DNA from 2 places in the Streptomyces sp. NPDC008238 genome. Region 1 is predicted to be linked to the other one. Evidence: riboswitches for the same ligand, from Rfam matches in the RefSeq annotation. Region 1 holds a riboswitch; the other holds the start of a gene.
The links. A riboswitch is a leader RNA that binds a small molecule or an ion and turns the genes downstream of it on or off. The one in region 1 is predicted to bind S-adenosylmethionine.
Positions count from the first base shown of each region.

Region 2: another riboswitch for S-adenosylmethionine. It lies ahead of thrC (threonine synthase); the one in region 1 lies ahead of ACFZAU_RS23735 (aminotransferase class V-fold PLP-dependent enzyme).

Region 1 covers NZ_JBIBGK010000012.1:8,096-11,493, reverse strand. Annotated here, with positions in the region: gene qcrB (cytochrome bc1 complex cytochrome b subunit) at 1-547, shown strand, start outside; gene trpD (anthranilate phosphoribosyltransferase) at 675-1,739, shown strand; SAM riboswitch class IV at 1,969-2,085, shown strand; gene ACFZAU_RS23735 (aminotransferase class V-fold PLP-dependent enzyme) at 2,238-3,398, shown strand, end outside.
Region 2 covers NZ_JBIBGK010000003.1:695,006-698,403, reverse strand. Annotated here, with positions in the region: gene ACFZAU_RS12090 (cold-shock protein) at 1-93, opposite strand, end outside; gene ACFZAU_RS12085 (MoaD/ThiS family protein) at 517-795, opposite strand; gene thrC (threonine synthase) at 840-2,132, opposite strand; SAM riboswitch class I at 2,151-2,278, opposite strand; gene ACFZAU_RS12075 (glucosyl-3-phosphoglycerate synthase) at 2,436-3,398, shown strand, end outside.

The DNA.
Region 1 (3,398 bases):
CGGTGACAAGCGCGAGCACCACCTGCTCGACCGTCCGCGCAACCGGCCGGTCCGCACGGGCATCGGCGCGGCCTGGATCAGCCTCTACCTGATCCTGCTCGTCGGTGGTGGCAACGACCTCTTCGCGACCCGCTTCCACCTGTCGATCAACGCGATCACCTGGGTGGTCCGGATCTCGTTCTTCGTGCTGCCGGTGCTGGTCTTCTTCGTCACCAAGCGGATCTGCCTGGGTCTGCAGCGGCGCGACCGCGACAAGGTGCTGCACGGTCGCGAGACCGGCATCATCAAGCGGCTCCCGCACGGTGAGTTCATCGAGATCCACGAGCCGCTGGAGCAGGGCTCGCTGTTCAAGCTCACCGCGCACGAGCAGCCCAAGCCGCTCGACGTCGGCCCCGAGGTCGACGAGAACGGCGTGGAGAAGAAGGTCGGCCGCACCGCGAAGCTGCGCGCCAGGCTGTCCCGCGGCTACTACGGCGAGGGAACGCAGATCGACAAGCCCACCGTCGAGGAGTACGAGGAGATCACGAGCGGCCACGGTCACCACTGATCACTGAAGCTGTGCCACCGGGCAGGGTCCCGTCCATCCGATGGACGGGGCCCTTTCCCGTTCCCCCGCGCCGATAGGCTGGGGCCCGAAGACTTCCCGCCGCACGTCAGACCCCGTGGAGTGGACCATGAGCGTTGTGAACCCCGCCGGAGGCGCATCAGTGGCGGGCGGCTCCTGGCCCGACGTCCTGGGCGCACTGCTGAACGGCAGGGACCTCACGGCCGCGGAGGCGGCCTGGGCGATGGACCGGATCATGAGCGGCGAGGCCTCGGACGCCCAGGTCGCCGGCTTCATGGTGGCCCTGCGGGCCAAGGGCGAGACCGTCGAGGAGGTCACCGGCCTCGTCGAGTCGATGTACGCGCACGCGGAGCCGCTGGAGATCCCCGGCCCCGCCGTGGACATCGTCGGCACCGGCGGCGACCGGGCCAGGACGGTGAACATCTCCACGATGTCCGCCATCGTCATCGCGGGCACGGGCGCCAAGGTCGTCAAGCACGGCAACCGCGCGGCCAGCAGCGCCAGCGGGGCCTCCGACGTCCTGGAGAAGCTGGGCATCAACCTCGACCTGCCCGCGGCCCGGGTGGCGGCGGTCGCCGAGGAGACCGGGATCACCTTCTGCTTCGCGGCGAAGTTCCACCCCGCGATGCGGTTCGCCGCCCCGGCCCGCCGCGACCTCGGCGTCCCCACCTCGTTCAACATCCTCGGCCCGCTGACCAACCCGGCCCGGGTGGGGGCCTCCGCCGTAGGGTGCTTCGACACCCGGATGGCCGGCCTGATCGCGGGCGTCCTGGCCCGCCGCGGCTCCTCCGCGCTGGTCTTCCGGGGCGACGACGGGCTGGACGAGCTGACGGTCACGGCCACCTCCCAGGTGTGGGTGGTGCGCGACGGGAAGGTCGAGCAGGAGTCCTTCGACCCGCGCGACGTCGGCATCGAGCTGGTGCCGATCGAGGCGCTGCGGGGCGCGGACGCCGCCTACAACGCCGACGTCGCCCGGCGGTTGATGGCCGGCGAGACCGGCCCGGTCCGCGACGCGGTGCTGCTCAACTCGGCCGCCGCGCTGGTCGCACTGGAGGGCGCGGGCGGTGGGCTGACCGACGGGATCGCGGCCGGGATCGCCCGGGCGGCCGAGTCGATCGACTCGGGCGCGGCCGCCCGCACCCTGGAGCGCTGGGCCGCGGCCACGCACGCGTAGGGCAGGCGTACGGGAACGACCGTGGAGGGCCGGGGCGGTTGCCCCGGCCCTCCGTGGCGTTCGCGGCAGGGCGGACGGCCCGGGACGGGGCCCGGGGCCGGGGCGGTTGCCCCGGCCCTCCGTGGCGTTCGCGGCAGGGCGGACGGCCCGGGACGGGGCCCGGGGCCGGCCCGTCCGGGATGCGGACCGCGGCTTGCGGCGTCACACCCGTGTGGCATGATGCTGCGCAGGTCACGAGTGACAGCGAAACGGCCCCGGCCCGCTGTCCGGCAACCCTCCTTCCGTGGCGGGGTGCCCCGGGTGATGACCAGGCCGTAGGCAGCGAGGTCTGCGGCAAGCGCGGTCAGAGGAGTTCCTCCATGAGCAAGCGAATGCGCTAGGGCCTTCGGGGCCCCCTGTCGCGTACCCACCCTCCCCGGGCGTCCGCCCGTCGTGCCGAGGGTTTTCCCGTCATCACTGACGTTCCTTCACTCCCGCCTGCTCCCAGGAGACTTCGCCATGTCGCCGCGCCCTGCCCTGCCCTCCACCGTCCACACCCCGCTGCCCGTGCTGGGGCGTGAGGTCCTCGTGCCGCTGGTGACCGGGGGCGAGGTCGGCTACGCCGCCCTCGACTACGCGGCCAGCGCGCCCGCGCTGCAGCGGGTCTGGGACGACGTGGCGGCCTACGCGCCCTACTACGGCAGCGTGCACCGGGGGGCCGGCTACCTCTCCCAGCTGTCGACGGACCTGTTCGAGCAGAGCCGGGCCACGGTCGCGGAGTTCCTCGGCTGTCGCCCCGGCGACCAGGTGGTCTTCACCCGCTCCACCACCGACTCGCTGAACCTGCTGGCCGCCGTCCTGCCCGCCGGCACCGGCGTCCTCGTCTTCGAGACCGAGCACCACGCCTCCCTGCTGCCGTGGCGGGACGCCGACGTGACCTACCTCGACGCCCCCCGCACACCGGCCGAGGCGGTGGCGACGCTGGAGCGGGCCCTGGCCGCCCGGGTGGCGGACGGACCGGCGCTGGTCTGCGTGACCGGGGCCTCCAACGTGACCGGCGAGCTGTGGCCGGTGCGGGAACTGGCCGCGGCGGCCCACGCCCACGGCGCCCGGATCGTGCTGGACGCGGCGCAGCTCGCCCCGCACCACCCGGTCGACATCGCGGAACTCGACGTGGACTGGGTGGCCTTCTCCGGGCACAAGCTGTACGCGCCGTTCGGCTCCGGGGTGCTCGCCGGCCGCGCCGACTGGCTGTGCGCGGCCGAGCCCTACCTGGCCGGCGGCGGCGCCTCGCGTCGGGTGGCCCGCGGCGCGGACGGCGGGGTGGACGTCGACTGGCACACCACGGCCGCCCGGCACGAGGCCGGCTCGCCCAACGTCATCGGCGCCTACGCGATCGCCTCGGCCTGCCGCACGTTGACGGAGGCCGGCTTCGGCCGGCTGGTCGAGCGGGAGCAGGCGCTGGTGGCCCGGGTGCGGGCCGGACTGGCGGAGGTGCCCGAGGTGAGGGTGCTCTCGCTCTTCGGCGACGACGCCCCCCGGGTCGGCGTCATCTCCTTCGTCGTCGAGGGCTGGAACAGCTCCCACTTCGCGGCGGCGCTCTCCGCCGAGTACGGGATCGGCGTCCGCGACGGCCTCTTCTGCGCGCACCCGCTGGTGCGCACCCTGCTCGGGGGCAGC
Region 2 (3,398 bases), on a different contig from region 1:
GCTGTAGTGCACGAAGACGTCCGCACCACCGTCGACCGCGATGAAGCCGTAGCCCTTCTCCGCGTTGAACCACTTGACGGTGCCCTGAGCCATTCCTAACTCCCCTATTGCTGGCCCTTCGCAGACCCGCACCTCGCGGACCCGGGTCAGACCTCACCCCCTACAGCCAAGGGGGCGTGCGCCGGAACGCGTCGACCGCGGCTGAATGTATCTGCCCGGACGCTGTCTGCAACAGGTCAATCGGACGAGAATTCCGGGCACACGGAATCGGAAGAAGAGCCTGTTCGGCGAACAATCCGGGGCAACTCGGACCGGACATAGGGGGCCAACACGACAAACGCCACGTGAATTTGGCGATAAATCGTCGACAAGACCGCCCTGGGAAGGGGGGTTGCGCAGAGCGTTGCAGGGAGTTGCGACCTGCTCAGGGCAACTGTACAGGCCTTCAACTACCCCTCACGCACACAGGGGTGCCGGGAGGTACCCGGCACCCCTGTCGCCCGCGGGCCGTGCGGCTCAGCAGCCTCCGGCCACCGCCGGGATGATCGAGACGGACGCGCCCTCGCCCACCGAGGTCTGCAGCCCCTCGGAGAAACGGACGTCGTCGTCGTTCACGTAGACGTTCACGAAACGGCGCAGCTTGCCCGTGTCGTCCAGGACCCGCGCGGAGATGCCGGGGTGGTTCCGCTCCAGGGAGTCGATGACCTGGGCCAGGGTGCCGCCCTCGGCCGGGACCTCGGCCAGGCCGCCGGTGTAGGTGCGGAGGATGGTGGGGATGCGGACGGTAGCGCTCATGATGCGGGGTTCACCTTCAGTCTGGGTCAGCCGGTGCGGTGGGGTCAGCCGGCCAGGCCGGCGGCGCGGAACGCGTCGAGGCTCGGGCGGATGGTGGCCGTGGGGCGGGAGGTCGGGGCGACGGCGTCCAGCGTCTTGAGGCCGTCGCCGGTGTTGAGGACGACGGTCTCCCCGGCCGGGTCGAGCTGCCCGGTCTCGATGAGCTTGCGCAGCACGCCGACGGTCACGCCGCCGGCCGTCTCGGCGAAGATGCCCTCGGTCCGGGCGAGCAGCTTGATGGCGTCCACGATCTGCTCGTCGGTGACGTCCTCCACCGCGCCGCCGGTGCGCCGGGCGATGTCCAGCACGTAGGGGCCGTCCGCCGGGTTGCCGATGGCGAGCGACTTGGCGATGGTGTTCGGCTTCTGCGGGCGCACGACGTCCTGCCCGGCCTTGTAGGCGGTGGACACCGGGGAGCACCCCTCCGCCTGGGCGCCGTAGATGCGGTACGGCTTGTCCTCGACCAGGCCGAGCCTGATCAGCTCCTGGAGCCCCTTGTCGATCTTCGTCAGCTGGGAGCCCGAGGCGATCGGGATGACGATGTTGTCCGGCAGGCGCCAGCCCAGCTGCTCGCAGATCTCGTACGCGAGCGTCTTGGAGCCCTCGCCGTAGTAGGGGCGCAGGTTGACGTTGACGAAGCCCCAGCCCTCGCCGATCGGGTCGCCGATCAGCTCGCTGCAGAAGCGGTTGACGTCGTCGTACGTGCCCTCGATGCCGACCAGCTCGCCGCCGTAGACCGCGGCCATGACGACCTTGCCCTCCTCCAGGTCGTGCGGGATGAACACGCAGGAGCGGAAGCCGGCCCGGGCGGCCGCGGCGCCCACGGCGCCGGCCAGGTTGCCGGTGGAGGAGCAGGACAGCGTGGTGAGGCCGAAGGTGCGGGCGGCCTCCAGGGCGATGGCGACGACCCGGTCCTTGAAGGAGTGCGTCGGGTTGCCGGAGTCGTCCTTGACGTACAGGCCGCCGGTGACGCCCAGTTCGCGGGCGAGGTTGTCGGCCTTGACCAGCTTGGTGAAGCCCGGGTTGAGGTTGGGCTTGGCGGCCACGTCCGCGGGGACGGGCAGCAGCGGCGCGTAGCGCCAGATGTTGTTCGGCCCGGACTCGATCCGCTTGCGGAGGGTCTCGGGGTCGCCGCTCGGGAGGTCGTACGCCACTTCGAGCGGCCCGAAACAGACCTCGCAGGCGAAGAGGGGGGCCAGCGGGAAGCGCTCGCCGCACTCGCGGCAGGAGAGCGCGGACGCGGGGCCGAAGGGGGAATCCGTGGACGCGACGTCGGTGACAGCAGTCTGCGCAGCCATGTCAGGCGAGGCCCTTTCTCCTCATCTTCCTCGCGGCGCATTTCGCCGCGAGACGGAATTGGCACCTTCCCCACCTGGACCTCGCGGTCGGCGGGAGGGTTGCCGGGGCTTCAACGGGCCGTTCCCTCTGCCCCTCTGGATGAGCGGTATGGCGCCGGGCGCAGGGCCCGGGCATTTGTAAGACGGGGCGCGATCACCGTGGACATACGATGGTCATGCCTCGTGTTCAAGACTGTAACCGACGACCTCGAACCTGGTCATAGGCCGTCCGTCCTTCGAGACGGGCAGAAACGGAGCGATCCAGTGCTCGACGAGGTGGCCCGCTGGCTGCGGCGGCGGTCCTGGACGGCGGACCACAGGCCACTGCCGCAACTGCTCGCCGCCAAGCGCGCGGCCGGTGCGCGCGGCACGGTCAGCGTGGTGCTGCCCGCCCTCGACGAGGAGGCCACGGTCGGGGCGATCGTCGGGACGATCCGCCGCGAGCTGATGAGCGAGGCGGTCCCGCTGGTCGACGAACTCGTCGTGCTGGACTCCGGTTCCACCGACCGCACGGCCGAGGTCGCGGCCGCCGCGGGCGCGGTCGTCGTCCACCGGGACGAGGTGCTCCCCCGGCTGCCCGCACTGCCCGGCAAGGGCGAGGTGCTGTGGCGCTCGCTGCTCGTGACGCGCGGGGAGATCGTCTGCTTCGTCGACTCCGACCTGCGGGAGTTCGACGCACGGTTCGTGTCGGGGATCGTCGGGCCGCTGCTCACGGACCCGGACCTGCAGCTGGTCAAGGCGATGTACGACCGGCCGCTGGAGACCGGGGGCACGGTCCTGCCGGCCGGCGGGGGCCGGGTGACGGAGCTGGTCGCGCGGCCGCTGCTCAACCTGCACTGGCCGCAGCTGGCGGGGTTCGTCCAGCCCCTCGGCGGCGAGTACGCGGCGCGGCGCTCGCTGCTGGAGCGGCTGCCGTTCCCCGTGGGGTACGGGGTGGAGCTGGGGCTGCTGGTGGACGCGCTCAACACGGTCGGGCTCGACGCGCTCGCCCAGGTCGACGTGGGCGTCCGGCACCACCGCCACCAGGACGGCCAGGCGCTGGGCCGCATGGCGGCGGCGATCTACCGGACCGCGCAGATCCGGCTGGCGCGCGGCCATCTCGTGCGGCCCGTCCTCACCCAGTTCGACCGGGCGCCGGGCGGCGGTTTCGAGCCGCACGTCCACGAGGTCGCGACGGAGGAACGCCCCCCGATGCGCTCGGTCCCCGAGTACGCCCACCGCCGCGCC